Regions from separate parts of the Dietzia sp. WMMA184 genome, predicted to be linked through region 2. Evidence: riboswitches for the same ligand, from Rfam matches in the RefSeq annotation. Region 2 holds a riboswitch; the other holds the start of a gene.
The links. A riboswitch is a leader RNA that binds a small molecule or an ion and turns the genes downstream of it on or off. The one in region 2 is predicted to bind cobalamin.
Positions count from the first base shown of each region.

Region 1: linked by a shared signal. The riboswitch ahead of CK206_RS11980 (ABC transporter substrate-binding protein) and the one ahead of CK206_RS04675 (ABC transporter substrate-binding protein) in region 2 are both predicted to bind cobalamin.

Region 1 is NZ_NXEI01000001.1:2,597,986-2,617,669, reverse strand. It holds gene CK206_RS12005 (acyl-CoA thioesterase II) at 1-799, shown strand, start outside; gene CK206_RS12000 (acyl-CoA dehydrogenase family protein) at 844-2,481, shown strand; gene CK206_RS11995 (cytochrome P450) at 2,632-3,999, shown strand; gene CK206_RS11990 (long-chain fatty acid--CoA ligase) at 4,313-5,947, opposite strand; gene CK206_RS11985 (carboxymuconolactone decarboxylase family protein) at 6,035-6,451, opposite strand; cobalamin riboswitch at 6,607-6,751, shown strand; gene CK206_RS11980 (ABC transporter substrate-binding protein) at 6,840-7,778, shown strand; gene CK206_RS11975 (iron ABC transporter permease) at 7,775-8,803, shown strand; gene CK206_RS11970 (ABC transporter ATP-binding protein) at 8,800-9,675, shown strand; gene CK206_RS11965 (MBL fold metallo-hydrolase) at 9,675-10,496, shown strand; gene CK206_RS11960 (TetR/AcrR family transcriptional regulator) at 10,524-11,129, opposite strand; gene CK206_RS11955 (MMPL family transporter) at 11,122-13,500, opposite strand; gene CK206_RS11950 (MBL fold metallo-hydrolase) at 13,734-15,128, shown strand; gene CK206_RS11945 (rhodanese-like domain-containing protein) at 15,248-15,844, shown strand; gene CK206_RS11940 (sulfite exporter TauE/SafE family protein) at 15,887-16,768, shown strand; gene CK206_RS11935 (oxygenase MpaB family protein) at 16,713-17,090, opposite strand; gene CK206_RS11930 (siderophore-interacting protein) at 17,136-17,939, shown strand; gene CK206_RS11925 (ABC transporter substrate-binding protein) at 18,054-19,037, shown strand; gene CK206_RS11920 (ABC transporter permease) at 19,034-19,684, shown strand, end outside.
Region 2 is NZ_NXEI01000001.1:1,011,338-1,023,152, reverse strand. It holds gene cobN (cobaltochelatase subunit CobN) at 1-3,631, shown strand, start outside; gene cobF (precorrin-6A synthase (deacetylating)) at 3,624-4,412, shown strand; gene cobA (uroporphyrinogen-III C-methyltransferase) at 4,409-5,245, shown strand; gene CK206_RS04690 ((2Fe-2S)-binding protein) at 5,300-6,058, opposite strand; gene CK206_RS04685 (ABC transporter ATP-binding protein) at 6,051-6,833, opposite strand; gene CK206_RS04680 (FecCD family ABC transporter permease) at 6,830-7,963, opposite strand; gene CK206_RS04675 (ABC transporter substrate-binding protein) at 7,965-8,963, opposite strand; cobalamin riboswitch at 9,084-9,226, opposite strand; gene CK206_RS04670 (cobalamin biosynthesis protein) at 9,196-10,284, opposite strand; gene CK206_RS04665 (ABC transporter ATP-binding protein) at 10,262-11,035, opposite strand; gene CK206_RS04660 (iron ABC transporter permease) at 11,032-11,815, opposite strand, start outside.

The sequences.
Region 1 (19,684 bases), 1.6 Mb from region 2:
CGTGTTCGACGAGGCCGTCGCGCTGGAACCGATCGGCGAGAACCGCTTCCGCGGCCGCACCCACGCCGCGTGGGCCAACATGGTGGGGCCGTTCGGCGGCATCACCGCGGCCACCATGCTGGGCGCGATCCTGCAGCACCCCGACAAGCACGGCGACCCGCTCGCGCTGACCCTCAACTACGCCGGGCCCGTCGCCGAGGGCGAGTTCCAGATCGAGGCCCGCCCCGCCCGCACCAACCGCTCCAACCAGCACTGGTGGGTGGAGATGCGCCAGGGCGACGAGGTCGTCACCACCGCCACCGCGATCACCGGCCTGCGCCGCGAGACGTGGTCGGAGACCGAGACCGCCCCGCCGGCCGTCCCCGCGCCGGAGGAGCTCACCGCCGCGGCGTCGGACCGCGGCGTGCGGTGGGTCGACAACTACGACATGCGGTTCGTCACCGGCGGGTGGGACGACGTGGCCTCCGGTGAGGAGCAACCGGAGTCGACGACGACGATGTGGATCCGCGACGCCCAGCCCCGCGGACTCGACCATCTCGCACTGGCGTCCCTGTGTGATTCGTTCTTCCCGAGGTCGTTCCTCCGGCTCGGTCGGCCGGTCCCGGCGGGCACGGTGACGTTGACGATCCACTTCCTGGCCACCGCCGACGAGATCGCCGCCCAGGGCACGGACTTCCTGCTCGGCAGCGTGCACTCGCACCGGTTCCACGGCAACTACCACGACGAAGCCGCGCGCCTGTGGAGCCGCGACGGCACGCTGCTCGCCACGGGCACGCAGCTTATGTATTTCAAGAACTGAGTATTTCAAGAACTGAGCATCTCAAGAACTAGAGGGGAGCACCCATGTCCTCGACCCGACACCGCAGTACCCACGTGGTCCTCAACCAGGCGCCGCCCCGCGTGGACGTGGACGAGTACGCCCTCAACCCGGCACTGCAGGAGGCCGTCGCGGTGTTCTCGCCGCACGCCCGCGTCGAGAGGTTCCACGAGATCGGCCGCCACGTGGGCACCGAGCAGTACCAACACGACGCGGAGCTGGCCAACACCCTCACGCCGGTGCACCGCGCGCACGACCGGTGGGGCAACCGGGTCGACGAGATCGAGTTCCACCCCGCCTACCACCGGATCATGGAGTACTCGGTGTCCCGCGGGCTGCACACCTCGGCGTGGGCCGACCCGGGGCCGGGGGCGAACGTCGAGCGGGCCGTGGGGTTCATGCTGGTGTCGCAGATCGAGGCCGGCCACGGGTGCCCGCTGTCGATGACGCACGCGGTGGTCCCGTCGCTGCGGTTGAGCCCCGAGCTGGCCGCCGAGTGGGAGCCGGCGCTGCTGTCGACGGTGTACGACCCTGAGCTGCGCGACCCCGCCACCAAGTCGGGCGTGCTGTTCGGGATGGCCATGACCGAGAAGCAAGGCGGCTCGGACGTCCGCGCCAACACCACCACCGCCGAGCCCGTCGGTGACGGTGACTGCCACGTCCTGCGCGGGCACAAGTGGTTCTGCTCGGCCCCGCAGTCGGACGCGTTCCTCGTCCTGGCGCAGGCGCCGGCCGGCCTGAGCTGCTTCCTCGTCCCGCGGGTCCTGCCCGGCGGCGAGCAGAACCCGTTCCTCGTGCAGCGTCTCAAGGACAAGCTGGGCAACAAGTCCAACGCGTCCTCGGAGGTGGAGTTCGACGGCACGCTCGGCTGGATGGTCGGCGAACCCGGCCGCGGGGTGCGCACGATCATCGAGATGGTCGGCCGGACCCGCCTGGACTGCGTGCTCGGCGCGGCGGCGGGCATGCGCCAGGGCGTGGCCGAGGCGGCGTGGCACGCCCGGCACCGGGCCGCGTTCGGCGCGACGCTGGTGGACCAGCCCGCGATGGCCGCGGTCCTGGCGGACCTGCAGCTCGAGGCGGAGGCCGCGACGTGGACCGCGCTGCGTCTGGCCTCGGCCTACGACGACGAGGAGTTCGCCCCTTACCGCCGGCTCGCCACCGCGGTCGCCAAGTACTGGATCTGCAAGCGCGGGCCGAACCACGCCTACGAATCGCTGGAGTGCCTCGGCGGCAACGGGTACACCGAGTCGTTCCCGCTCGCCCGCCGCTACCGGGAGCAGCCGGTCCTCGCGGTGTGGGAGGGCTCGGGCAACGTCATCGCGCTCGACGTGCTGCGCGCGATGGCCCGCGAACCGGAGTCCGTGGCCGCGTTCGACGCCGAACTGGCCGCGCAGCTGGGCGGTCACGAGCTGTACGACCGGCACGTCGAGCGGGTGCGCGCGCTGATCGGCCGCGCGGCCGCCGACCCGGGCGCCGCCCCCGGGATCGCCCGCCGCCTGGTGGAGGCGATGGCGCTGGCCCAGCAGGGCGCGGTCCTGCTGGCCCACGCACCGGCCCCGGTCGCGGAGGCGTTCTGCCTGGCCCGGCTCGGCGACGACCGCTCGGCCGAGTACGGCGCTCTGCCCGACGGCGTGGACATCGACGCGCTGGTCGCCCGAGCCTGAGTCGGGGGGCGGCCGGCCGGCGGTGTCACGGCCGGCGGGACTGCCGGCTGGCCGGGCCGGGTGAAAGAAACGACACCGCCGGTTTCGGTAATCGAGTGACAACTAGTGACGGCTGTCACACACTGGGGTCACCCGACAACGAGGTGCCTGATGTCCATCCCTGGTGATCCGCGGGAGAGGGTCTACCGACCCGGCCCGGCCCCACTGCGCTCCAAGCTGCCGATCCTCGGCGGCACGCTCGAATACGTCCACAGCCCGCTGGCGACCATGGCCCGCCGCTATCGCGATCACGGCCCCGTCTCCGACCTGAACTTCCTCGGCGCCACGTGGACCGCCCTGATCGGCCCCGACGCCTGCCAGGCCGCCCTGCAGAACGCGGACAAGGCGTTCGCCAGCGGCCCCGGTTGGGGATACCTGGTGGGGCCGTTCTTCAACCGCGGGCTGATGCTGCTCGACTTCGAGGAGCACCACCACTACCGGCACATCATGCAGGAGGCGTTCACCCGTCCCCGGCTCGAGGGCTACACCCGCGGGCTCGCCCCGCTGGTCGACGAGGGCATCGGCGCCTGGGGCCCGGACCGGGCGTTCCAGATCTATCCCGCGCTCAAGACGCACACCCTCGACCTGGCGACCGAGGTGTTCATGGGTGGCGCCGAATACGCCGCGCCCGGGGAGCTCGACAAGGTCAACACAGCGTTCGTCGACTGCGTCCAGGCCGCGAACGGCTATGTCCGTTCCACCGCGGTGCCGTTCACCAAGTGGGGCCGAGCGGCGCGGGGGCGCCGGCTGCTCGAGGAGTTCCTGCGCCGCCACCTGCCGGCCCGGCGCGCCAACCCGGGAGAGGACCTGTTCTCCGCCCTGTGCCAGGTGGCGGACGCCTCCGGCGGGATCGACGACGACGACATCATCAACCAGATGATCTTCCTGCTCATGGCCGCGCACGACACCACCACGAGCACGGTGACGTCGATGGTCTACGAGCTCGGCCGCGACGTCCAGTGGCAGGAGCGGCTCCGCCGCCAGTGCCAGGACCTGGGTCCGAACCCCACCATGGCCGAGCTGGAGGAGCTGCCCGATCTGGCGTTGGTGATGAAGGAGTCGCTACGCCTGCACCCGCCGGTGCCGGTGATGGCGCGCAAGGCGGTCAAGGACACCGAGATCCTGGGCGTGGAGATCCCGGTCGGACGACTCACCTCGATCATGCCGCTGTACTCGCACCACATGCCCGAGTACTGGACGGACCCGGAGATCTTCGACCCCGAACGCTTCTCCGACGAGCGGCGGGAGGACAAGTCGCACCGCTTCGCGTGGGAGCCGTTCGGCGGCGGGGTGCACAAGTGCCTCGGCATAATCTTCGCCAACCTCGAGTCCAAGCTGGTGCTCAGCGCGCTGCTACGCCACTTCGAGTGGTCGGTCCCGCTGGCCTACGTGCCGCCCATGAAGAACGACTCGCTGCCCTACCCCGCGGACGGACTGCCCGTCTCGCTCCGGCCGCTGGCACGCGTCGCCGCGAACTGACCCGCCGCCCGCCCCGCCTCCGCCGTCCAGAGGATTTCGCCTGTATCGCCCGAGTGGGTCTGAGCGAAATCCTCTGCTCGGCGATGATGCCGCGACGGCGGGGGGCGGGACGGCCAGCGTGTCGGCCGGCGGGACGGCCAGCGTGGCGGCGGCCAGCGTGGCGGCGGCCAGCGTGGCGGCCGGCGTGGCGGCCGGCGGGACGGTTGGCACCGAGCAGCCAGTAGCGCAGAAGCAGGGCCCGGGGGCGGTCATACCGCAATCCCGGGCCCTCCGCTGGCCGACGACGCGTTCCCGCGTTCGACCTTCCGCCTGCCTAGTTCTCCAGGGCGTTCACCACGGTGAGTTCGCCGTCGGAATGCGAGACGCGGATGCGCTTCTTGTCGAGCTTGCCGACGGAGGTCTTGGGGATCTCGTGGACGAACGCGAACTTCTCGGGCACCTGCCACTTGGCCATCCGTTCGGCCAGGTGATCGCGCAGCTCCTCGACGCTCGGGTCGGGCACACCGTCCTTGACGACGATGGTGGCCAGCGGCCGCTCGTCCCACTTGGGGTCGGGGACACCGATCACGGCGGCCTCCGCCACGGACGGGTGCTCGAGGAGGTAGTTCTCCACCTCGACGGACGAGATCCACTCGCCACCGGACTTGATGATGTCCTTCGCGCGGTCGGTGAGCTGCAGGAACGCCTCGGGCTTGATATACCCCACGTCGCCGGTGCGCAGCCAGCCGTCGTCGAAGGAGTCCGAGGCGTCCACCTTGTAGTAACTGCCGGTGATCCACGGGCCGCGGACCTCCAGCTCGCCGACGGACTCGCCGTCCCATGGCAGGGCCTGGCCGGAATCGTCGACGATACGGGCCTTCACGCCGGCGATGAGTCGGCCCTGCGTCATGCGGAGCTCGAACTGCTTCTCCTCCGGCAGGGAGGCCTTCGGGCGGGACAGGGTGCCGATGGGCGAGGTCTCGGTCATGCCCCACGCGTGGACGATGTTGATCCCGTATTTGTCCCGGAACTTGCGGATCAGCTCCGGCGGGCACGAGCTGCCGCCCACGACGACCGCACGGAAGCTCGACATGTCGATGGGGTGGTCCACGCTGTACGCGTCCACTGCCTGCCAGATCGTGGGGACGGCGGCGGCCAGCGTCGGACGCTCGGAGGCGATCATCGCGGCCAGCGGCTCGGGCTGTAGGAAACGCTCCGGCATGAGCAGCGAGGCGCCCACCATGAACGCGGCGTACGGCAGGCCCCACGACATGGCGTGGAACATCGGCACGATCGCCAGCACGTTGTCGTCGAGCGAGATGTCCATGCCGTCGGACATGCACACCTGCATCGAGTGGAGGTAGATCGACCGGTGCGAGTAGACGACGCCCTTCGGGTCGCCGGTGGTGCCCGAGGTGTAGGCCATCGCGGCGCCGGAGTTCTCGTCGACCTCCGGCCAATCGAACTCGGTGGGCTGGGCGGCGAGGAGCGCGTCGTAGTCGTGCACCTGGATGCCCTCGGGAGCCTCGAGGTTCGCGGCGCCCCCACCGGTGACGATGACGTGCTCGACCGTCGAGAACCGGGGCAGGAGCGGCTGCAGGAGCGGGACGAGGCTCGGGTCGACGATCACGACCTTGTCCTCTGCGTGGTTGGCCACGAACTCGAGCTGGTCCGGGAACAGCCGGATGTTCAGCGGATGCAGCACGGCGCCCATGGACGGGATCGCGAGGTAGGCCTCCAAGTGCTCGGAGTTGTTCCACTGGAATGTGGCGACCCGCTGGTCACCGTCGACCCCCAGGGAACGCAGCGCGTTGGCCAGCTGCGCGGCGTGCTTGCCCAGATCGCCGTAGGTGATCTTCCGTGGTCCCTGATCGGTCCAGGTGGTGACGACCGCATCGGAGTGGACGGTCGCACCGAACTGCAGGATCGTGCTGATGTTCAACTGCTCCGGCATCATCGTGCTCTTCATGAGGGGCTCCTTGATCGAGGGGTGGCGTCTGTCACTCTCGTGTCGAGACTACCTGACGTCCATGACGTCCTTGGGCCGTGTGGGCGATCACCCGTCGAGGTCGTCGAAGACGGTCTGGACGGTCCTCGTCGCCGCGAGGGCCGCCGGCGCGCCGCAGTACTCCGAGGCGTGGATGACCGCCTCGGTGATCTCCTCGCGGGTCAACCCGTTGGTCAACCCGCCGCGTACATGCCCCGCCGGCTCGGCGTCCGCGCGCAGTGCCACGAGCATCCCGATATTAAGCAGGCTGCGATCCCGTCGGTCCAACCCGGGCCGGTTCCAGATGTTGCCCCACACGTTCTCTGCGACCACGTGCTGGATCGCCTCCGACTCCGTCCCGACAGCCCGGTCCATGGCCCGGTCGACGAAGTCGTCGCTCATCACCTCGCGCCTGGTCGCGAAACCCTGCTCGCGCAGATCCGCGGCCGAAGGCCCCTCGCCTGCAGAACTCGTCGTCGTCGTCATCTCCACGGTCCTCTCCCACTGCCGACAGGTATCGCGATCCATCCTCCCCGACCGTCGTCACCAGCTCCGCGTGACCTCGCCCCGCCCCGGCCAGGCGCGGGGACGGCTCGGACAGGGGCGACAGCGGATGTATGGGATGGGCGGACGCGACGACGGGTGGGATACCCTCGACGGGTCCGGCCACCAGCGTCGGACCCCGCGGCAACTCGGCGGAAGTCGGTGCGAATCCGACGCTGTCCCGCAACTGTGATCCCGTCTCAGGACGGGCGAGCCAGGTCGGCCGGTTCCGCGGCAGCCGTACGTACTGACCTCGGACGAAGGACGGTCGCGTGCAGCGGCCCAGGCCGCGGCCCGAGCTGTTTTCTTCCTCCGAATCACGGAGGATGCCATGCACCATCCACGAGCCCGCTCGCTGCTGCTCGCCCCCCTGGCCGCCCTGGCGCTGGTCGCCTCCGCGTGCAGCGGCAGCGGCACCGGCGGCGACGAGCCGGCCCCGGCCGACCAGACCTCCGCCGCGGCGGAGGAACCGCAGGCGATCGTGTCGCTGGCCCCCACCACCACCGAGATGCTCTACGCCGTCGGCGCCGGGGACAGCGTCGTGGCGGTCGACGAGCGGTCCGACTTCCCCTCCGACGCCCCGGTCACCGACCTGTCCGGCTACACGCCCAACCTCGAGGCGATCCTGGGATACGCGCCGGACCTCGTCGTGCTCACCGACGACACCGGGGACATCGTGGCCGGCCTCGAACGCTCCGGCGTCGAGGTGCTGCAGCTGCCCGCCGCGCAGACCCTCGACGACACCTACACCCAGCTCGAGCAGGTCGGGGCGGCCACCGGGCACATCGGCGAGGCCGCCGAACTCGTGTCGCGGATGCAGAGCGAGATCGACGAGATCGTCGCCTCGGTGCCGGAGCGCGAGACCCCGCTGACGTACTTCCACGAGCTCGACGACACCTACTACACCGTCACCGACGACACCTACGTCGGGGAGATCTACTCCCTGTTCGGCCTAACCTCGATCGCCACCGGCGACGACCCCTACCCGCAGCTGTCCGAGGAACTCATCCTCGAGGCCGACCCGGACCTCGTGTTCCTCGCCGACGGCCAGTGCTGCGGCATCACCCCGGAGGTCGTGGCCGAGCGGCCGGGTTGGGACGGACTCACCGCCGTGCGCGACGGGCGCGTCCACGTGGTCGACGAGGACCTGTCCAGCCGGTGGGGCCCGCGCGTGGTCGACTTCATGCGCGAGGTCGCCGCGATCGTCACCGCGGTGCCCGACGCCGCGCCGGAGACCGCGGAGAGCCCCGCGAACCAGCCCGCCTCGTGACCCGCCCGTCGCCCCGCCGCGCCCTCGTGCTGGGCGGGGCGACGCTGTTGCTGGCCGCGGCGGTCCTGCTCGGCACCCTCATCGGCCCGGCCGGCCTCACCCCGGGCGGCGTGGTGCTCGAACTGGTGGGCCGGCTGCCGCTCGTCGACATCAACTCGGGGTTCACCGAACGTCAGCAGGTCATCCTCTGGGAGATCCGCATCCCACGCGTGGTGCTGGGCGCGATCGTCGGCGCGATGCTCGCGATCGCCGGGGCCACCTACCAGGGCGTGTTCCGCAACCCGCTCGCCGACCCGTACCTGCTCGGGGTGTCCAGCGGGGCGGGGCTGGGCGCCACCCTGGCGATCGTCGTGGGCGGCGCGATGGGCTCGGCGATGGTGCCGCCCGCCGCGTTCGCCGGCGGCATGATCGCGGTGCTGGCCACCTACACGCTGGGCCGCAGTGTCGGCGGTGGACGCAGCGAGGTGGTCATCATCCTCGCCGGCGTCGCCGTGGCGGCGTTCGCCAGCGCCATCCAGACGTTCTTCATGCAGCGCCACGACGAGACCCTGCGGCAGGTGTACTCGTGGACGCTCGGCCGCCTCACGACCAGCGGCTGGACCGACGTGCGGACGGTGCTGCCGTACGTGCTCGTGGCGGTGGCCGTGATCGCCCTGTTCCGCCGCACCCTCGACGTGATGGCGGTCGGGGACGCCGAGGCCGCGACGCTGGGGATCGCCCCGGCGCGGGTGCGCCTGGTCCTCATCAGCGTGGCCACCCTCGGCACGGCGGCGGTGGTGTCCGTGTCGGGCCTGATCGGGTTCGTGGGCATCGTCATCCCGCACGCCGTGCGGATGCTCATCGGGCCGGGGCACCGCCTGCTGCTGCCGGTGTCGCTGCTGGTAGGCGCGGCGTTCCTCATCCTGGCCGACGTCGTCGCCCGCACCGCGATGAGCCCGGCCGAGCTGCCCATCGGAGTGGTCACCACCGCGATCGGCGCCCCGTTCTTCCTCATCGTCCTGCGCCGCAGCCGGGGGCACATATGACCGCCACACCACCGGCGTCACCCGCGGCGGCCGCGTCACCCGCGCCGGTCGCCCTGGCCTGCCGCGACCTGCGCGTCACCCGGGACCGCACGGCCATCCTCCACGGCGTCGACCTCGCCGTGGACGCCGGCTCGTGGGTGTCCCTGGTGGGCCCCAACGGCTCCGGCAAGACGACCCTGCTGTTCGCGCTCGCCGGGCTCATCCCCGCCGCCGGTCACATCGAGGTCGATGGGCTGACCCCGCGCCGCGCGGGTCGCCGCAGGGTGGCACGGACCGTGGCGATGATGCCGCAGCGCCCGGTCGTCCCCGAGGGGGTCACGGCGCGCGAACTCATCGGGCTCGGCCGCACCCCGCACATCGGCCGGTTCGGCACCGAGAGCGCCGACGACCACGAGGTCGTCGACCGCGTCATCAATCGCCTGGACCTGCACGACCTGGCCTCGCGCACCGCCACGACGCTGTCCGGCGGTGAGCTGCAGCGGGTGGTGTTGGGCCGCTCGCTGGCCCAGGAACCGCGGGTCCTGCTGCTCGACGAGCCCACCAGCGCGCTGGACATCGGCCACCAGCAGCAGGTGCTCGACCTGGTGGACTCCATGCGCCGCGAGACCGGCCTGACCGTCGTGGCGGCGATGCACGACCTCACCTCCGCCGCCCACTACGGGCAGCGGCTGGTGTTGCTCGACCGGGGCCGTGTGGTGGCCGACGGCCGGCCCGAGGAGGTCCTCACCGTCGAGCGGGTGGCGCAGGTCTACGACGCGCGCGTGGAGGTCCTCGACCGCCGCGACGGCCGCGCCGTGTTGCCGCTGCGCGAGGCGGGCCCGGATCCCGCGCCCGGGTCGGCGCCCGGCGCGGCGCCGGGGGCGGGCGTCTGATGGAGGTCGTCCTGCTGGGGACCGGCGCCGCGGACGGCTGGCCCAACCCGTTCTGTCGGTGCCCGTCATGCGACGAGGCACGCCGGCTCGGCGTGGTGCGCGGCCAGACCTCCGCGCTTGTCGACGACGAGCTGCTGATCGACTGCGGACCGGAGGCGCCCGGCTCGGCCGTGCGGCTCGGACGGTCTCTGGCGGCGGTGGGACATCTGCTCGTCACGCATGCCCACGCCGACCATCTCGGACCCCAGGTCCTGCTCTTCCGCTCGTGGGTCCCCGACGCCGGCGAGCTGGAGGTGGTCGGCCCCCCGGACGCGCTCGATGCGTGTCGGCCCTGGGTGGGCCCCGACGACCCGGTGCGCTTCGTCCCCGTCACCGCCGGCGACCGGCTCAGGGTGGGCGCCTACGACGTACGCGTGTTGCCCGCCCGGCACCGCGTGTTCCGCGACGGCGACGCGGTGCTCTACGACGTGACCGGGCCCGGCGGCGCCCGCCTGCTGTGGGCGAGCGACACCGGGCCGTGGGACGACGAGTGGTTCACCGCGGTGCGCGGCGCCCGCTACGACGCGGTCTTCCTCGAGGAGACGCTGGGCGACCGCGAGGAGATCTCCCCCGCCCACCTGGGCCTGGACCGGTTCGGGGCGATGCTCCGGAGACTCCGGGACATCGGGGCGGTCGACGAGCGGACCGACGTGGTGGCCGTGCACCTGGGCCACCACAACCCGCCGCCCGACGAGCTGGCCGCGCGCCTGCGGGAGCACGGCGCGCGGGCCGGTGTCGACGGCGAACTCGTCCGCTGCGGGGAGGCTCCCCGGCTGTACTGACCCAGTCGCGCTGTTCGGTCGTGCTGCTCAGTCGCGCTCGAGGAACCTCGCGGCGCCGTGTTGGAGGAGATCGAACGCGTCGTCCAGGTAGGACTCGGCGGAGTCGGCGGGCCCGGCCCCACCCGGTCGGTGCCTGAGCACCGACGCCCCGGCGGCGAGGCTCAGGTCGACCATGACGCGGACCCGGAACCAGTTGAGCTGCGGTGCGCGGCGGCCGACCGCCTCGTAGAGCGGATCCAGGATGTTCTCGGCGATGCTGGTCCAGGCGTCCGGGCCCAGCATGAGGCCGATCTGCTCCCCGGCCACCAGCAGGTTCTCGGCGGCGTCGATATCGTCCGCCGAGCGCCCGTAGAGCTCGTGGAAGGTCGAGCGCAGGACATCCAGTGGCGACAGGTCTGCCGGCGCCTGCTCCACCTGCCGCACCCATTCGGCGATCTGTTCGCGCAGGAAGTGCACGAACGCGTCCTCGCGGTGGGCGAAGTAGTTGTGGAACGTCCGGGTCGAGACACCCGCCCTCCCGGCGATGGCCGAGACCGTCGCCCGCTCCGCCCCCTCGGCGACCAGCAGTTCCACTGCGGCCGCCGAGAGGCGGGTGCGGGTGTCGGCCTTCTTGCGCTCACGCAGGCTAGGCATCGACGCGGGCCTTCTCACCACCGTCGGCGGATGCCACAGCGGAGCTCTCCTGCTGCCCGGTCTCCAGGGCGGAGCCCTCCACGTCGACGGTGGGGAGGATCTTGTCCAACCACCGCGGCAGGCCCCAGGCGCGCTCGCCGAGGAGGAACATCACCGCGGGGATGATCGTCATGCGGACGACGAAGGCGTCGAACAGCACGGCGACCGCCAGGGCGAAGCCCATCACCTTGATGAACTGCTCGTCGATCAGCATGAACGCGGCGAAGACGCTGATCATGATCAGGGCCGCCGCGGTGACCACGCGGGCGCCGTGCTTGAAGCCGTTGGCCACCGCGTTGTGGGCGGTCTTGCCGTGGACCCAACCCTCACGCATGCGCGAGACCAGGAATACCTGGTAGTCCATGGCGAGGCCGAACACGATGCCGATGAGCATGATGGGCAGGAAGCTGATGACCGGCTGCGGATCGGAGATGATGCCCAGCCAGCCCTCCTGCCAGATCGCGACCGTGATGCCGAAGGTCGCCGCCACCGACAGGCCGAAGCCCAGGGCGGCGATCAGCGGCACCCAGATCGACCGGAACACCAGCATGAGCAGGACGAACGCGAGCGCGAGGACGATGCCGACATACGGCAGCAGCACCTCGGTCAGACGCTCGGAGATGTCCTCGTAGATCGGGGTGACGCCGGTGACGGAGTAGGTCCCCCCGGTCTCCTGCTCGAAGCCCTCGGCTCCGGACCGGATCTCCTCGAGGACGCTCGCGGCGCGCTCGTCGGTGGCACCGTACTCGGGGGTGATGAGCACCTGGGCGGCGTCACCGGCCTCGTTGGTTTCGATGATCTGCGCGTTCTCCACCCCGTCGAACGCCTGGATCTGATCCACCGCGGCGGCCCACGCCGCCGGACGCTCCTCCTCCGGCACCTGCAGGGTGTCGACGAGCGCGATCATCGGGGCGTTGCGGCCCGGGCCGAACGCTTCCTCCGTCATGTCGTACGCCATACGGTTCGGGGTGTCCGGGGCCATCGTGCCGCCGGACGGCATGGCCAGCCGCAGCTGCGCGGCCGGGATGGCCAGCAGGAGGAGCAGCAGGACACCGGCGCCCGCGAAGAGCACGGGACGGGCACGGATCCGGCGGACCCACGCCAGGCCCATCGTCGGCTTCTCGTCCTCCGGGTCGGGCGCCTTGACGCCCTTGATGCGGGCGGCGAAGAGCTTGGTGCCGACCGCGCCGAGGATGGCCGGCAGCAGCGTGATCGCGACCAGCACGGCGATCGCCACCGTCGCGGCGGCGGACATCGCCATCGCGGTGAGGAACGGGATGTTGATGATCGACAGCGCCGCGAGGGCGATGAGCACGGTCAGTCCTGCGAAGACGACCGCGGATCCGGCCTTGCCGACCGCGAGCCCGGCGAGGTGTGCACGCTTGTGGGCGTCGATCGCCTTGAGTTTCTCCGCGAGTTCGGCGGGCTCGAGATCGTTGCCGCCGATGTGTTTGACCAGCTCGGTGCGGAAGCGCGACACGATGAACAGCGCGTAGTCGATACCCACGGCCAGGCCGATCATGGACGCCAGGGTCGGCGTCATGGTGTTGATCGTGTCGGTGAAGGCGGTGGCGGCGAAGATGCCGCCGATGCCGATCCCGACGCCGATGACGCCCGTGAGCAGCGGCATGCCGGCGGCGATGAGCGAACCGAAGGTGACCAGGAGGATCACGGCGGCGACCGCGATGCCGATGATCTCGCCGACGGCGCTGATCTCGGACATCTGGAAGGCGTTGCCGGAGTACGCGATCGTCAGGTCGCCCTCGTGCTCGGCGACGACCTCGGCGAAGGCCTCGCGGTCCTCGGCCTGCACGTCCATCGTGCTCTCGGCGTCGAACCGCACCTCGACCGTGCCGGTGCTCTCGTCCGGGCTGAGCGGGCTCAACGCGGCGATATCGGCCGCGATCTGCTCCTCGGCGATGCCCTGCTCGGCCTTGGCCGCGGTCAACTGCTCCGACAGCCCCTCGGCCGCGATCACCGGGCTGACCAGCGCGTCGGTCCCGGCGAGAAAGTCCAGGCCCTGCAGATCGGCGAGGAAGGCATCGACGTCCTCGGACACCGCCGGGTCGGTGAGGGTGCTGCCCTCGGGCGCCCCGATGACGACGGTCCCCGTCGGGGCGTCGAGCTGGCTGCCCGCGCCGGCGAACCTCTCCTGCATCTCTTCCTGGGTCTCGATGGACTCCAGTCCCGGGATCGAGAAGGTGGTGCTGGTCTGCTGCGTCAGCGTGGCGGCGGCCGTGCCGACACCGACGATCAACAGCATCCAGGCTGCGATGAACCGCCATCTGAACAGGTAGGCGGACCGCCCGATGCGGTAGAGGAATGACGCCATGCGCTGGCTCCTGGTGCGTAGGTGCATTTCGCGAACCCTCACAGTTTTGCACGGCATCTGCACGATTCCACAGCCCGTGCAATCTTTTGTGGCGCAGGCCACCCTCGGACGCCACGCGCGGCGGCAGAACAGCCGCAAGGACATACCCCCAGGGTGTCTTGCGTATACCCCATGGGGTATGTATCGTCGTGGAACACCCCGACACCGGGAACCCGATCGACAAGGAGAGCAGCATGCTTCTCGAGCGCATCTACGACGAAGACCTCGCCCAGGCCGGTTACTTCATCGGCTGCCAGGCCAAGAACGAGGCGATGGTGGTGGACGCCCGCCGCGACATCCGCCAGTACCTGGACCTCGCGGCCCGGCACGGCATGACGATCACCGCCGTCACCGAGACCCACATCCACGCCGACTACCTGTCCGGCACCCGTGAGCTCGCGCAGGCCACCGGCGCGACCGCCTACGTCTCCGGCGAGGGCGGCGACGACTGGCAGTACGGGTTCGAAGCGGAGCGCCTGCACCACGGTGACCAGCTCAAGCTGGGCAACATCACCGTCGAGGTCGTGCACACCCCGGGCCACACCCCGGAGCACCTGTCGTTCCTCATCACCGACGGCGCCTTCGCGGACAGCCCCGGATACATGCTGACCGGCGACTTCGTCTTCTCCGGAGACCTCGGCCGACCGGATCTGCTCGACGAGGCCGCGGGTGGGGTCGACACCCGCTTCGAGGGCGCCAAGCAGATCTTCCGCAGCCTGAAGGACTCCTTCGTCACCCTGCCGGACCACGTCCAGGTCTTCCCCGGCCACGGTTCGGGCAGCGCCTGTGGCAAGGCCCTCGGCGCGCTGCCGTCGACCAGCGTCGGCTACGAGCGCCGCTTCGCATGGTGGGCCGGGTACGTCGAGCGTGACGACGAGCAGGGCTTCATCGACGAGATGCTCGACGGACAGCCGGACGCGCACGCCTACTTCGGCCGCATGAAGCGGCAGAACAAGGAGGGCCCCGCGGTGCTGGGCGCACTGGCCCCGCTCCGCGAGTTCGGCACCCTCGAGCTGGCCGACGCCCTCGAAGCGAACGAGGTCGTCGTCGTCGACACCCGTGGCCAGGACGAGGTCCACGCCGGCACCGTCCCCGGGGCGCTCAACATCCCCGGCGTCGACAAGGCCGCGTCCTTCGGCGCCTGGGTCTACGACCCCGAGCGCGAGAACACGCCCCTGGTGGTCCTGGCCGAGGACGTCGAGATTGCCGAGGCGCTGCGCGATCACCTACTGCGGGTCGGCATCGACACGGTCACCGGGTACACGACCACCTTCGAGGGTCTGCCGATGACGACCCCCGAGATGATCGGGCCGGACGAGCTCGCCTCGTTCGACGCCGCGATGGTGCTGGACGTGCGCAACAAGACCGAGCACTCCGACGGCCACATCCCGGGCTCCGAGCAGCTCAGCGGCGGCCGGGCGCTGTGGAACCTCGACCGGCTCCCGACCGACGGACCGATCGTGACCTACTGCCAGAGCGGCGTCCGCAACTCGGTCGCGGCCAGCGCCCTGCGTCGCGCCGGTTACCGCGTGGTCGAGCTCGAGGGCAGCTACGCCGCCTGGTCCGAGCGCAACCTCGCGACCGTCTGACCGGTCGCGCCCACACCCGGGGGCCGGACACCCGCCCGGCCCCCGGGTCCGGTGGCGCCCGGCGCCACCACCCCGACACCCCCACACACCCCGAACAGTCAAAGGACATCGCTCCACCCATGCTCTCCACGCTCACGCACGCCCCGACCATCGCTCCCGCCGATCTGCGAGAGGCGATGGAATCGGACACCCCGCCCACCGTCATCGACGTGCGCTCCGGGGCCGAGTTCTCCTCGGTGCACATCCGCGGCTCCTACAACGTGCCGCTGCCCCTGCTCGCCGAGCACGGTGAGGAGTTCGCCACCCGCCTGCCCGGCCAGGTCGTCCTCATCTGCCAGTCCGGAAACCGAGCCCGCCAGGCGAACGAGCGGCTCGAGTCCGTGGGCGTCGACCCCGACTCGGTGACCGTGCTCGACGGCGGCATCGCCGGCTATGAGGCCGCCGGCGGCGAGGTCATCCGCGGCAAGGGCGCCTGGGCGATGGACCGGCAGGTCCGCATGGTCGCCGGCTCGCTCGTCCTGGCCGGCGTCACCGCCTCCAAGGTCGTCTCTCCCAAGTTCGCCTACCTCGCCGGCGCCATCGGAGCCGGGCTGACCTACTCCGCGGCGAGCAACTCCTGCGCCATGGCCGCGGGCCTGTCGACGATGCCGTGGAACCGTTCGGCCGACGAGCCGGGCCTCGGCGCCGTCCTGGACTCGCTGCCCGCCCGCTCCTGACCGATCCCACCCCGGCGCCCCCGCCGGAGAAAGGCACCTGACATGGAGATCACCACGATCATCGTCGTGGCCCTGGCCGTCCTGGTCGGACTGTCCCTGGGCCTGCTCGGCGGGGGCGGATCCATCCTGGTCGTCCCCCTGCTCACCTACATCGGTGGGCTCGACCCCAAGGGGGCGATCGCGACCTCCCTGTTCGTCGTGGGCGCCACCTCACTGGTCAGCCTCGTCGGCCACGCCCGCAAGGGCAACGTCCAGTGGCGTACGGGACTGATCTTCGGCGCCGCCGGCATGGTGGGCGCGTTCCTCGGCGGACTGGCCGGCGGCTACATCCCCGGCACCGTCCTCATGGTCGCCTTCGCGATCATGATGATCGCCACCGCCGGCGCCATGATCAAGGGACGCAAGGACCGCGACGGGCAGAGCAACGATCACCACCACCCGCTGTGGCGGATCCTGCTCGACGGCCTCGTCGTGGGCGCCGCGACCGGTCTGGTCGGCGCGGGCGGCGGCTTCCTCGTCGTCCCGGCCCTCGTCCTCCTGGCGGGCCTGCCGATGACCGCAGCCGTGGGCACCTCGCTGCTGGTGATCGCCATGAAGTCCTTCGCCGGGCTCGGTGGCTACCTCACCTCGGTGTCCCTGGACTGGCCGCTCGTCGCCGCGGTCACCGCCGCCGCCATCGCCGGCTCCTTCGTCGGTATCCGCCTCACCTCCGTGGTCCCCGAGAAGGCGCTGCGCAAGGGCTTCGGGTTCTTCGTCCTGATCATGGGCGCCTTCGTCCTGTCCCAGGAGCTACCCTTCCCCGCCGCGCCGATCATCGGTGGCATCGTCGTGGTCCTGGCAGCCGCCGCCGCGATCTGCGCATTCGGGTTCAGGGAACGCTGCCCTCTCCGGACCCCGCAACCGGCCGCCGCCAGCGTGGCCTGACACCGGCCCGGCCCGACGCCGGAAGACGATCCACCCCGACCGCACGGCCCCCGGCCGTGCGGTCGGGGTCGTTGGCCGAGGCGCCGCGGCGGTAGGCCCTGCGGTCGCAGCTGTTGGCCGTGCCGGCGCGGCGGTCGGCCGAGGCGCCGGTTGCCCTCCCACCGACGAGCCCGTCGGCGAAGCGCTTCTCGTACTCGGCCCAGGTGGCCGGCCATCGCGCCCCGGGGACGTTGAGCGTCGTCCCCGGGGGTCGCGCCATCTCGATGATGCGGTCCAGCTCGGCCTCGGTGAGCGGGGCCCCCCTCGCAGCGCCCGGAAGCATGCAAGGATAGGGTCACCTAACCAACCCAGGTCGAAGGAGAACGCCGTGACTCGCCCCCAGGCCCGCCCTCCGCTCACCCTCACGGTGCTGCGTACGGAGCCGGTTACCGCGCACCTCGTGCGGGTCGTCCTCGGCGGGGACGGCTTCGACTCGTTCGCCGCCCGCGCGGAGACGGACAGCTACGTCAAGCTCGAACTGCCCCACGCCGGGGAGACGGTCGTGCGCACGTACACCGTCCGGCGGGTCGACGCGGACGCGCGCGAGATCTGGATCGACTTCGTCGTCCACGGTGACGAGGGTGTCGCCGGTCCGTGGGCCCGGTCCGTCGCACCCGGCGCCCGGGTCGCGGTGCGCGGCCCCGGCGGCGGGTACCGGCCGGACCCTGAGGCGGATTTCCACCTGTTGGCAGGTGACGAGACCGCTGTGCCGGCGATTGCGGCAGCGTTGGAGTCGCTGCCGGAGAACGCTACGGGTGCCGTGTTCCTCGAGGTGCCCGACGACGACGACGAGATCCCGATCACCGCGCCGGCGGGCGTGGAGATCACCTGGGTGCACCGCGGAACCTCCTCGGCGGACGCCGGCCCCGGGATGATCGACGGCGAGGCACCGCTGATCGACGCGGTCCGGGGCATGCCGTGGCCGGACGGGGACGTGCAGGCGTTCGTCCACGGCGAGGCCGAGACGGTGATGAAGCACCTGCGCCCCTATCTGCGCACCGAGCGCGGCATCCCCGCCGCGCGGGCGTCGATCTCGGGATACTGGCGGCGCGGGCGCTCGGAGGAGAGCTTCCGCACCTGGAAGCGGCAACTGGCGGAATCGGAGGAGGCGCCGCAGCAGCCCGTGAGGTGAGTCCGGGCTCACCATGACCGGGCGACCCGGTAACCTCATGTGCCAGCACCGTTCGCATCCGGCCCCTCGCGTGAACACCGTGAGGCCCAGAAGGCACAGACAAGGGCATGGCATATGGCATTCTCACGCGCGAAGCTCATCACCGGACTGGTCGCCACCTCGGCACTCGTCCTCGCAGGTTGCTCGAGCGGTGGTGAGGACGACGCCGCCGGTGGTGGCGGCGAGTCCTACCGCATCGGCATCAACCAGCTCGTCCAGCACCCGGCCCTCGACTCCGCCACGGCCGGCTTCAAGGAGGCCTTCTCCGAGGCCGGCGTCGAGGTCGAGTTCGACGAGCAGAACGCCAACGGCGAGCAGGGCACCGCACTGACCATCGCCCAGCAGTTCGCCTCCGACGACCTGGACCTGGCCCTGGCCGTGGCCACCCCGGCCGCCCAGGCGATGGCTCAGAACATCACCGACGTGCCGCTGCTGTTCACCGCGGTGACCGACCCGGTTTCGGCGGAGCTGGTGGACTCGATGGAGGAGCCGGGCGCCAACGTCACGGGCACCTCGGACGCCGCCCCGATCGAGAAGCAGCTCGAGCTGCTCAAGGAGATCGTCCCGGACGCCGAGCGCATCGGCATCGTCTACGCCTCCGGCGAGGTCAACTCGCAGGTCCAGGTGGATCAGGCCCGTGAGGCCGCGGGCCCGCTGGGCCTGGAGATCGAGACCCAGACCGTCACCACGGTCAACGAGATCCAGCAGGCCGTCGAGGCCCTCGGTGACGTCGACGCGATCTACGTCCCCACGGACAACATGGTCGTCTCGGGCATCGCCTCGCTGGTCCAGGTCGCCGAGGGCAAGCAGATCCCGGTGATCGCCGCGGAGTCGGGAACCGTCGAGGGCGGCGCCGTCGCCACCCTCGGCATCGACTACACCGAGCTGGGCCGCCAGACCGGCGAGATGGCACTACGCATCCTGCGCGACGGTGAAGACCCGGCCACCATGCCCGTGGAGACCGCCACCGAGTTCACCTACGTGGTCAATGAGGACGCCGCCGAGCGTCAGGGCGTGACGATCCCCGAGGACATCCTCGCCGAGGCTGAGAAGAAGTGATCGGGACCGTCGAGGTAGGCCTCATCTACGGGGTCATGGCGCTGGGGGTCTACCTGACCTTCCGCGTGCTCAACTTCCCCGACCTCACCGTCGACGGCAGTTTCACCACGGGCGCCGCGACGGCGGCCATGGGCATTCTCGCCGGCTGGAACCCGGTGCTCGCGACCCTCGCGGGTTTCGGCACCGGGTTCCTCGCCGGCACGGTCACGGGATTGCTGCACACCAAGGGCAAGATCGACGGCCTCCTCGCCGGTATCCTCACCATGATCGCGCTGTGGTCCGTCAACCTGCGGATCATGGACGGCGCGAACATCCCGCTGCTGCGCAGCGACACCGTGTTCACGCCCCTGAAGGACGCCGACCTGCTGGGCGAGTGGCCCGGGGTGGCCATCCTCGCGGTCGTGGTCCTGCTGCTCGGGTTGGTCGTCCTGTGGTTCCTCACCACCGACCTCGGTCTGTCCATCCGTGCCACGGGTGACAACGGCCCCATGATCTCCTCGTTCGGCGTCTCGACCGACTTCACCAAGACCCTCACGTTGGCCCTGTCGAACGGGTTCGTGGGCATGTGCGGCGCGCTCATCGCCCAGTACCGCGGTTTCGCCGACATCTCGATGGGCATCGGCCTCATCCTCGTCGGCCTGGCCTCG
Region 2 (11,815 bases):
ACTCGACGTCGAGGCGAATCTGCCCGAACTGCTCGACGGCGCCGACCTGGTGGTGGTCCGCATCCTCGGCTCGCGGCGATCGTGGGACGCCGGGTTCGCCGCCGTGCTCGGCGCGGGCGTTCCGGTGGTGGTCCTGGGTGGCGAGCAGACCCCCGACGCCGACCTTATGGAGCTGTCCACCGTCCCGATCGGCACCGCGGCCGAGGCACACCGCTATCTCGCCGAGGGCGGCCCGGGCAACCTGGCGCAGCTGCACGCGTTCCTGGCCGACACCGTGTTGCTCACCGGCGCCGGGTTCGAGCCGCCGGAGAACGTGCCGGTGTGGGGTATGCCGCCGCGGCCGGACACGACGGAAGCCCCCGGCCTGCCCCGCGTGGGCGTGCTCTACTACCGCGCCCACGAGGTGAGCGGGAACTCCGGGTTCGCCCACGCGCTGGCCGACGCGATCGACGCCGCTGGCGCGGTGGGAGTGCCGGTCTTCGCCGGCTCCCTGCGCTCGGCCCCCGACGAGTTGTTCGACGCCCTTGGCACTCTCGATGCGCTGGTCGTGACGGTTCTCGCCGCCGGCGGCACCACTCCCGGCACGGTGAGCGCGGGCGGCGAGGACGAGACGTGGGACGTCGAGCGCATCGCCGCGCTCGACATTCCCGTATTGCAGGGCCTGTGCCTGACGTGGAGCCGCGAGGACTGGGCGGCCTCCGACGACGGCGTCAACCCGCTGGACTCCGCCAACCAGATCGCGATCCCCGAGTTCGACGGCCGGATCATCACTGCGCCGTTCTCGTTCAAGGAGATCGACGCCGACGGACTGCCCCGCTACGTGGCCGATCCCGAGCGGTGCGCGCGTGTCGCCGGGATCGCCGTGGCCCACGCGCGGCTGCGCCATGTGGCGCCCGCCGACCGCAAGGTCGCGCTGGTCCTGTCGGCCTATCCGACCAAGCACTCCCGCATCGGCAACGCCGTCGGTCTGGACACCCCGGTCTCGACCATCCGCCTGCTGCGCCGGATGCGCGACGAGGGTTACGACCTGGGCCCGGACGACGGCCCCATCGCGCGCTTTCTCGATCGACCGGGCCTCGACCTCACCGAGCCGGGGGCGGATGGCACCGTCGCGGAGGGCGGTTTCCCCGACGACACCGCCGCCGGCGACGCCCTCATCCACGCGCTCATCGCCGCGGGCGGGCAGGACGAGGAGTGGCTCACCAGCGCCCAGCTCACCGACAGCCACGTCCGGATCTCCACCGACGACTACCTGCGCTGGACCGCGGACCTGCCCGAGGCGCTGCGTGCGGAGATGGTCGAGGCGTGGGGGCCCGCGCCGGGCGAGCTGTTCGTCAACGACGCCGGAGAGATCGTCCTGGCCACCATCCAGGCCGGCAACGTCGTCCTGTTGATCCAGCCGCCCCGCGGGTTCGGCGAGAACCCGGTCGCCATCTATCACGACCCCGAGCTCGCGCCGTCCCATCACTACCTGGCCGCCTACCGCTGGCTCGCCCGCGGCTTCGGCGCGCACGCGCTGGTGCACATCGGCAAGCACGGCTCGCTCGAATGGCTGCCGGGCAAGAACGCCGCGCTCTCGGCGGACTGCGCCACCGACGCGGCGATCGCCGACCTTCCGCTGATCTACCCCTTCCTCGTCAACGACCCCGGCGAGGGCGCCCAGGCCAAGCGCCGCGCGCACGCGACGATCGTCGACCACCTGGTCCCGCCGATGGCCCGCGCGGAGTCGTACGGAGACATCGCCCGGCTGGAGCAGCTGCTCGACGAGTACGGGAACATCGCGTCGATGGACCCGGCCAAGCTCCCGGCCATCCGCGCGCAGATCTGGACCCTCATGCAGTCCGCGCACATGCACGAGGACCTGGGACTCGAGCAGCGCCCCGACGACGAGGAGTTCGACGACTTCCTCCTCCACGTGGACGGCTGGCTGTGCGAGATCAAGGACGTCCAGATCCGCGACGGCCTGCACGTCCTGGGCCAGGCGCCCGCGGGCGAGGCGCGCGTCAACCTGGTGCTGGCGATCCTGCGGGCCTCGCAGGTGTGGGGCGGCGAGTCAGGCGCGGTTCCGGGCCTGCGCCGCGCACTCGGGCTGGCCGAGGGCGCGCCGACCGAGGAGGTCGACCGCGTCGAGGCGCTGGCCAAGGCGCTGGTCGAGGGCATGGACGCGCGGGAGTGGGACGTCGCCGCGGTGCCCGACGTTCTCGCCGCCGCGGGCCTCACCGCGGGTGGGGCGGGTGACGGCGGCGCGGGTGACGGCGCGCCAGAGGGCGACGACGACGAGGTCGCGCAGGTGCTCGAGTTCGCCGCCCGCGAGGTGGTGCCGCGACTGGCCGCCACTGTCGATGAGCTGGACGCCGTCATGCACGCCCTGGACGGCGGGTTCATCCCGGCCGGGCCCTCGGGATCCCCGCTGCGGGGTCTGGTCAACGTGCTGCCCACGGGCCGGAATTTCTACACGGTGGACCCGCGCGCCGTCCCGTCGCGGCTGGCGTGGGAGACCGGTCAGGCCATGGCCGACTCGCTGCTGGACCGGCACGTCGCCGAGACCGGTGAGTACCCGAGCTCGGTGGGGCTGTCGATCTGGGGCACCTCGGCCATGCGCACCTCCGGGGACGACATCGCCGAGGTCCTGGCCCTGCTGGGCGTCCGCCCCGAGTGGGACGAGGCCTCCCGCCGGGTCACGGGCCTGGAGGTGGTCCCGTCCGAGGAACTGGGCCGCCCGCGCGTCGACGTGACCGTGCGCATCTCGGGCTTCTTCCGCGATGCGTTCCCGCACGTCATCGGGATGCTCGACGACGCCGTGCGGATGGTCGCCGAGCTGGACGAGCCCGACGAACACAACTTCGTCGCCGCCCACACGCGTGCCGATCTGGCCGAGCACTCCGACCACCGCCGGGCCACCACCCGCATCTTCGGCTCCGCACCCGGCTCGTACGGCGCCGGGATCCTGCAGACCATAGAGGCGGGCAACTGGCGCGACGACCGAGACCTGGCCGAGGTCTACACCCGCTGGGGCGGGTACGCCTACGGCCGCGACCTCGACGGAGTCCCCGCGGCCGACGACATGCGCACCAACTACCGGCGCATCGCGGTGGCGGCCAAGAACATCGACACGCGAGAGCACGACATCGCCGACTCGGACGACTACTTCCAGTACCACGGCGGGATGATCGCCACCGTCCGCGCGCTCACCGGCGCCGAGCCGCGTGCCTATGTGGGCGACTCGACCACGCCCGACGCCGTCCGCACCCGGTCGCTGGCGGAGGAGACCACGCGGGTGTTCCGCGCGCGAGTGGTGAACCCGCGGTGGATCGCGGCCATGCAGCGGCACGGCTACAAGGGGGCGTTCGAGCTGGCGGCCACGGTGGACTACCTCTTCGGGTTCGATGCGACCGCCGGCGTGGTCCACGACTGGATGTACGACTCGCTCGCCCGCGAGTACGTCCTGGACGAGACCAACCAGGAGTTCCTGCGCCGGTCCAACCCGTGGGCGCTGCGCGGGATGATCGAGCGGCTCTCCGAGGCCGCCGACCGCGGGATGTGGGCCGAGCCCGACGCGGGCATCATGGACCGGATGCGGCAGATCTACCTCGACGTGGAGGGCGATCTTGAGGAGTCCCACGGTGACTGAGTTCCCCACCGGCCGCAGGCGGGTGCGGGTCGTGGGCATCGGCTCGGGCGGGCTCGACCAGATCACGGTCGAGGCCGCCCGGGCCCTGCGCGCCAGCGGCTACGCCCTCGCGGCGGTGAAAGGCCCGGCCGACCCGTTGGTCGATCTCCGCGCGCAGGTGCTCGCCCGCCACGCGCCGGGCGTCGAGTTGGTGGGTGTGCCCGATCCGGAGCGGGACCGCTCGTCGTCGTCGACCTCCTCCGACGCCGGGTATCGCGGCGTGGTGGCGGACTGGCACGAGGCCCGCTCCCTGGCCTGGGAGCGCGCGATGGCCGCGAGGCCCGGCGACGTGGCGATCCCCGTGTGGGGCGATCCGGCGTTCTACGACTCCACGCTGAGGATCCTCGACCGGATCGCCGAGCGCGGTGCGCTGGACCTGGAGGTGGAGGTCGTGCCCGGGATCTCCGCGCTCCAGGTTCTGGCCGCGCGCCACCGTCTGGTCCTGCACGAGATCGGCGGCACGGTCACCGTGACCACCGGCCGCCGGCTGCGCGAGGTCGTGGCCGCCGGCGCCGACAACGTGGTGGTGATGCTCAACGCCGACCTGCCGCTCGATGACCTGGCCGACTGGCACATCTGGTGGGGCGGCAACCTCGGTAACGCTGGCGAAACGCTCGTGGCGGGCCGGGTCGGCGACGTCCTGCCGGACCTGCGCGCGCACCGCGAGCGGCTGCGCGACGAGCACGGCTGGGTGATGGACGTGTATCTACTGCGACGCGGAGAAGGGACCACGGCCCGATGACGGCTGAGAAGGACACCGCCGGGGCGACGGCCGGGACGACCGGCGGGAAGGACAGCGCCGGCGCCACGGCCGCGCGGGACTGCGCGGGCCGGGTCGTGCTGGTCGGCGGCGGGCCGGGGAACCCGGGGCTGATGACCGTGGCCGGCCTCGACGCCGTCCGCACCGCCGACGTGGTGGTGAGCGACCGCCTGGGACCGGTGTCGATCCTCGACGAGCTCGACCCCGGCATCGAGGTGATCGACGTGGGCAAGGTGCCCTTCGGTCCGGCGACCCCGCAGGAGGAGATCAACCGGATCCTCGTCGAGCACGCGCGGCGCGGGCGCACCGTCGTCCGACTCAAGGGCGGCGACAGCTTCCTGTTCGGCCGCGGCGGCGAGGAGCACCTGGCGTGCACCGCGGCCGGGGTGCCCGTCACCGTGATCCCGGGCGTCACCTCGGCGCTGTCGGTGCCGACCCTCGCGGGCGTCCCGGCCACCCACCGCGGGCTCTCGCAGGGCGTGTCGGTGATCTCCGGCCATGTCCCGCCGGGCGACCCGCAGTCGACCCTCGACTACGGCGCGCTCGCCAGGTCCGGGACCACGCTGGTGTTGCTCATGGCGGTCACGACCCTGCCCGCCATCACTGCGGAACTCCTGGCCGAGGGGATGCCCGGGGACACCCCGGCTGTGCTGGTCGAGAGCGGCTCCACCCCGGCGCAGCGCGTCCTGCGTGGGACGCTGGCGACGATCGCGCGGCAGGCGGCCGAAGCGGAGGTCGAGCCTCCCGCGATCACGGTTATCGGGGCGGTCGCCGGGCTGGCAGGGCAGCTGTCCGCCGGAGCGAGCTGTGGGTAGTCGGCCGGCCGGGTCCGCCCTCGACGAGTGGTCGCGGATGCGCGGATCGCGAAACTACGTCCGACGGACGAGCTCGGCTCGGCGGTCCTCCGGGGCACGGCGCGGGCAGCTCGCGCACGTGCCGCCGTCGGTGGCCAGATAGATGAGGCAGCAGGAGCTGCGGCGGACGAACCGGCGGGTCCGCTCGGGGCCCTCCACATCGATGTACCGAGCCGGTAGCAGCGGCGGGCGGCACACGGCGTGTGCGAGCTCGGAGCCGCGATTCGGGTCGCCCGCCGCGCGGCCCGCCTCGAGCGCACGGTTCGCGATGGAGTCGGTCGCGATCGCCCACAGCGCCCGCGGTGCCGCGCCCGAGACCTCCGCGAGGGCGGCGATCACCTCGCCGTGGGCCTCCAGCAGCGCGTCGGAGTAGGCCGCGGTCGACGGCAGGAGGTGTTCCGACAGCGCCGAGTGGAGATAGCCGTTCGGCTGCAGCGAGACGGAGAGCCGCTGCGGTCGGGGATCGGGCACGCGGCCGATCGCGAGCAGCATGACCAGCGGCGCGGCCACCAGCGTCGAGCTGGCCGAGTACCACCACAGCGTGCCATTCACCCGCGGATCGCCATGGTTCCAGCGGCGGCCGGTGTTCTCCACCCGCCGGGCCAGCCACCGCGGGTCCGTCAGCACCGATCCGGGCAGGACCTCCGGGCCGTGTTCGATGGTGCGGACGAAGTCGCCGAGGAGGTCCGAGACGCCCGAGTACGCGGCTGTCACGGTCTCGGGGGCGCGGAGCTCGTCGTCGTCGCCGTCGTCACCCACGGTCCCGTCACTCATCGGCGAGCCCCGCCACGTCGAGCGTGCGGCGGCCGTCCGGCCCCGCCCGCACCTCGCCACGCACCCCGAACACCTCCCGCAGCACCGCGGCGTCCAGGACCTCCTCCGGCGCGCCGGTCGCGACGAGGTGACCGCGGTGCAGGACCGCGATGACATCGCAGTACTCGGTGGCCATCCGCAGATCGTGGATCGTGAGCAGCACCGCCAGCCCGTCGGCCGCCAACTCGCGGAGCAGGAGGAGAACCGACAATTGCTGGTGCAGGTCGAGGTGATTGGTCGGCTCGTCCAGCAGGAGCACCTCGGGCCGCTGGGCGAGGGTGCGCGCGATCGACACGCGTTGCTTCTCGCCGCCGGACAATGCCACCACGTCTCGCTCGGCCAGCTCGGTCAGCCCGACCCGGGCGAGGACATCCTCCACGACCGCCGAGTCGTCGGCGCCGAAGGGCTCGAGAAGTCCCCGTGTGACCGTCCGGCCCAGGCGAACCGATTCGCGGACCGTGATGCCGCCCAACGAGACCGGTTCCTGCGTACTGGCCCCCACCGCGCGGGCCAGCGTGCGGCGGCGCAGCGCGGCGATGTCGCCGTCGTCGAGCGTCACCATCCCCGCCGACACCGGCAGGGCGCGATAACAGGTGCGCAGCAGCGTCGTCTTGCCGCTGCCGTTCGGGCCGACGAGTGCGGTGACCCGTCCGGGTGCGACCGTGAGGTCCACGCCGTGGAGGATCCGCCGACCGCCGAGGTGGGCGGAGACGCCGTGCGCGGTAAGGCTGCTCATCGCGACGCCTTCCCGTAGCGGTGCCACAACATCAGCAGGAACACCGGGCCGCCCACGACGCCGGTCACCACGCCCACCGGTAACTCGGTGCCCTCGCTCACCGCGCGGGCGGCGAGGTCGGCCAGCACCAACGCGACCGCGCCGAGCAGGGCCGCCGCGGGAAGCAGGCGCGCCGCGGTGCGGCCCGTGAAGAACCCCGCGAGGTGGGGGATGAGCAGGCCGACGAAGCCGATCGTTCCCGACACCGCCACCGCGCCCGCGGTGAGCAACGAGACGAGCAGCAGCATGAGTACCCGGAACCGGGGCACGTTCACGCCCATCGCGGTGGCGCCGTCGTCACCGGTGAGAAGCAGGTCGAGGTGGCGGCTGCACAGGATCACCACCGTGCCGGCGACGGCGAGGATAGCCACGGGCGCCCACAGCATCGTCCACCCGGCGTCACCGAACCCGCCCGCCAGCCAGCGCATGACCGTGCCCAGCTGGTGGTCGTCGCCGAGGACCAGCAACGTGAACGTGTTGAGCGCACCGAACACCATCGTCATGGCCGCCCCGACCAGCACGATGGCGGTCGTGTCATGGGCGCGGCGGGCCACCAGGACGACGCCCGCCAGCGGGAGCAGCGCGCCGAGGAACGCCGCGATCGGCAGGGTGAACACGCCCCACATCCCGGCGCCCACGCTGAGGACCGTGAGCACCACGACGCCGAAGCCCGCGCCCGAGGAGACGCCGAGCAGATACGGGTCGGCGAGAGGATTTCGGGTGACCGCCTGGGCGACGCCACCCGCCACGGCCAGCGACGCGCCCACGGCCGCCGCCATGAGCGCCCGGGGCAGTCGCGACTCGAGGACGATCGCCTCGCGGGCGTCGGTCCACCACGGGTCGAAGACCCCCGGCGCCAGGCGGTGCGCGACGATCGCCCACACGTCCCCGATCGGGATGGACACCGAGCCCAGGGAGACCCCGGCCGCGATCGTCATCGCGAGCACCGCCACGAGCGGGAGGCAGATGAGCCACAGCGACCGCCGCCCGGTGGGCGGGGCATCGGCGATGCGCCCGGAGCCGGGGCGGGGATCGATGCCCGTGCCGGCGCGGTCAACGCGCCCGCTGGCCTTCTCGGCGACGGTCGTCATGTCACTGCCCGAACGCGTGCGGGTGCAGCTCACGGGCGATGGTCTCGGTGGAGGTCGTCATCCGCGAGCTCTCGAAGAAGTCGGACAGCGGGACCACCACGATGCGGTTCTCACGGATCGCCGGCGTCGTGGACATGATGGGCTGCGCGCGCAGGTAGGCGATCTTGTCCTCCGCGCTGGTGGCGCCGTAGTCGAGTACCACGATCGCCTCGGGCTGACGCTCGCCCAGGATCTCCCATGTGGACGTGAGATAGGGGCGGTCGCCCTCGGAGAAGATGTTGTCCGCGCCCGCATACTCGCCGATCAGTTGTCCGATTCCCACGCCGCCGATCGTCGTCGGTTCTGATTCGCCGCCGTCGTAGAAGAACGTGGGGGTGCCGGTGACACCCGACGCATCGAGTGTCTCTCGGACCTCCCTCATCTCGCCGGTAATCCGGTCCGTCAGGTCCCGTGCCCCCGGCTCGACGTCGAGGATCCGGCCGAGTTGGGAGAAGTCGGTCTCGAGCATCGACAGGTCACCGAAGCCTTCTCCGCAATACTCGGAGAACAGGAAGGTGTTGATCCCCGCGGCCTCGAGGGCATCGCGGCTGCGGCCCTCCTTGTCGTCGAAGGCGCTGCGCATCCCGGCCACCACGAGGTCCGGCTCGAGGTCCACGATCTGCTCCCAGGTGGGGTACTCCTCGGCCAGCGAGGGGATGGTGTGGAACTGGTCGGCGACCTCCGGCAGGACGTCGTCCTGCTCGCCGTATCCCATGCCCACGATCCGGTCGCCGGCACCCAGCTGGATGAGGGTCTCGGTGACGTGGTCGTTCATCGAGACGATGCGCTGGGGTGGGGCGTCGTAGGTGGCCTCGCGGTCGCAGTTGGTGATGGTCACCGGGTCGGCGAAGGGTTCGGTTGAGCCCGCGGCCTCCTGCGCCTCGCCGCGGGAGCAACCGGTGAGGGCGATCCCCGCGACGAGCAGGGTGGCGAGCGTGATTCTGGGGTGGCGACGGAACATGATCAGTCCTCGGATCGTGTCGTGCGGTCGACGACACGTGAGACCCGCAGGAGGGTAGGAGTCGACGACGACACCACGTCACCTGACAGGACCCCGGATCGCAGACCACGGCGATGTACTCGGAGTCGCGAACATCCGGGCAGGTAATCGGGCTCGCGGTCACCAAAGTGGCCACACACCGTTGCGGGTCAGCGCCGGATTCCCACCGGTCTTCCCCTGCTCGTTCCGGATGTCAGCAGTACGCCCTCAGGATAGGCACACCGCGTCCGCGAGCGGTGCAGGCACCCCGGCTCGGCGGAGCCGACCACCCGCGCTTCGTGGCCCGGCGACGCCCGAGGACGGCGCGACGCACGACCACACCCAGCACGGCCAGCGCGGCGGTGGCCAGCTGGACGCGGTCGTGCAGCAGAACCGCGCGGCGGATGTCGTCGGCCCGGACCGACCGGCCGTCACCGAGGACCGCCCGGTCCTCCACGCCGTACGGGTACGGCGTGGGCCCGCCGAGCCTGACCCCGAGCGCGCCCGCGCACACGGCCTCGACGACCCCGGCGTTCGGGCTCGGGTGCGCCCGCGCATCACGGAGCCACGCCCGCAGGGCCCCGGCGGGACTCCCGCCCACGGTCGGGGCGCAGACCACCCCGAGCGCGCCGGCCCCCCGGGCCGGCAGGAACCCCAGCACATCGTCGAGCCGCGCCGCAGCGGTGCCGAAGTGGCGGTACCGCTCCGAACGGTGACCCACCATCGCGTCGAGCGTGTTGGTCGCGCGGTGGACGGCGGCGCCGGGCGAACCCGCCACCGCGGCCCAGAACAGCGTCGCCACCGCCGCATCGGAGGTGTTCTCCGCGACCGACTCGACGACCGCTCGCGCGAGATCCTCCGGGCCGAGCGCGGCCGGATCCCGTCCGCACAACCACGGCAACAGGTCCCGGGAACCCTCGTGATCGCCCCGGGCGAGCAGGTCACCCTGCCGCCGCGCGACCTCGAGCAGCGACGACCCGCCCAGGCACGACCACACCACGGCCGCGTCCCACACCACGGCCGCCGCGAGGTTCCTCCCGGCCAGACGGCAGACGACCGTCACCGTCGCAGCCGTGCCCCCCACGAGGACGCCGGTGAACAGCAGGCCCGCCGCCCGCTGCGCGTTGGGCGTCCGGCCGGGCCGCAGCAGGCGCGGCTCCACGGCGAGCGCGACCCGGCCGAAGCCCGCGACGGGGTGAAACCGCCCCGGGTCGCCGACGAGGCGGTCGAGGGCGAACCCGGCCGCGATGCCTGCCGCGCGGGTCGCGAGTGCGGTCCCGTCAGCGCGCGAGATAGCGGACATGCGCCCCCCGCCCGTCATGGGTCACCTCGGCCTCCACTCCGTACACCTCCCGGATCAGGTCGGCGGTGAGCACCTCGTGGGGCGCGCCGCCGGTCACGAGCCGCCCGCCGGACAACACGATCAGATGGTCGCAGAACGTGGCCGCCAGGGTGAGATCGTGCAGGGCCGCGATCACCGTGGTGTCGGTGGAGCGGACCAGGGCCAGCAGGTCGAGCTGGTGGCGGATGTCGAGGTGGTTGGTCGGTTCGTCGAGGACCAGCACACCGGGCTCCTGGGCCAGCGCCCGCGCGATCTGCACCCGCTGCCGCTCGCCGCCGGACAGCGTCGCGTACCGCTGGTCCAGGCGGTCGCCGAGGCCGGTCGTGGCCGCCGCGCGCCGCACCACCCCGTCGTCCCCGGGACCCGGACCCGACCAGGCCGCGCGATGGGGGATGCGGCCGAGTTCGATGACCTCCCGGACCGTGGGGTTCTGGTCGGTGGTCGCCTCCTGCGCCACCAGGGCCACGCGCCGGGACAGGCGTTTGCGGGGGAGTGATCGGATGTCCGTGCCGTCGAGGTGCACCGATCCGGTGTCGGGCCGGAGCAGGCCCGTCAGGATGCGCAGGAGCGTCGACTTGCCGGATCCGTTCGGCCCCAGCACCCCGACCATCGTGCCGGGGGCGGGAGCTACGGTGACGTCGTCGAGGATGGTCCGGCCGCGCACGGACCACGAGACGCCTCGAGCCTCGAGGGTCGACGGGGCGGCGGTCATCGGCCGTGTCCCCGGCGGAGGAGGAGCCCGACGAAGGCCGGGACGCCGATGAGCGCGGTGGCCACCCCGATCGGCAACTCCTGGGGCGCGATCACGGTGCGGGAGACGGCGTCGATCCACACGACGAAGACGGCGCCCATTAACGCCGCGGTCGGGACGAGGACCCGGTGCCGGCCCCCGACCAGGGCCCGCGCGGCGTGCGGGAGTACCAGCCCCACGAAACCGATCGCGCCGCAGGTGCTCACGATGACGGCCGTGACGAGCGCCGTCACCACCATGAGCACCAGCCGCGTGCGGGCCACGTTGACGCCGAGGGCGGCCGCGGCGTCCTGGCCGAAGGTGAACGCGTCGAGGCTGGAGGTGTGCAGCAGGCACGCCACCAGTCCGAGCAGGACCACGACGCCGCACACCGCCACGTCCGACCAGCGGACGGAGGCCAGCGAGCCGAGCAGCCAGAACAGCACGCCGCGGGTCTGTTCCGCGTCGGCGGCGATGTAGACGACGAACGAGGTCACCGCGGAGAACAGCTGGGTCGCCGCGACCCCGGCCAGCACCACCCGGTCGGTGGTGCCGCCGGACGCGAAGGCCAGGACCAGGACGAAGCCGAACGCGGTGAGCGCCCCGACGAACGCCCCCGTGGTGAGCCCGACCGCGCCCGCGCCGACCCCGAGCACCACCACGAGGACCGCCCCGGTGGAGGCGCCCGAGGAGATGCCGAGGATGTACGGGTCGGCCAGCGGGTTGCGCAGCAGCGACTGCAGGATGACGCCGCACAGTGCG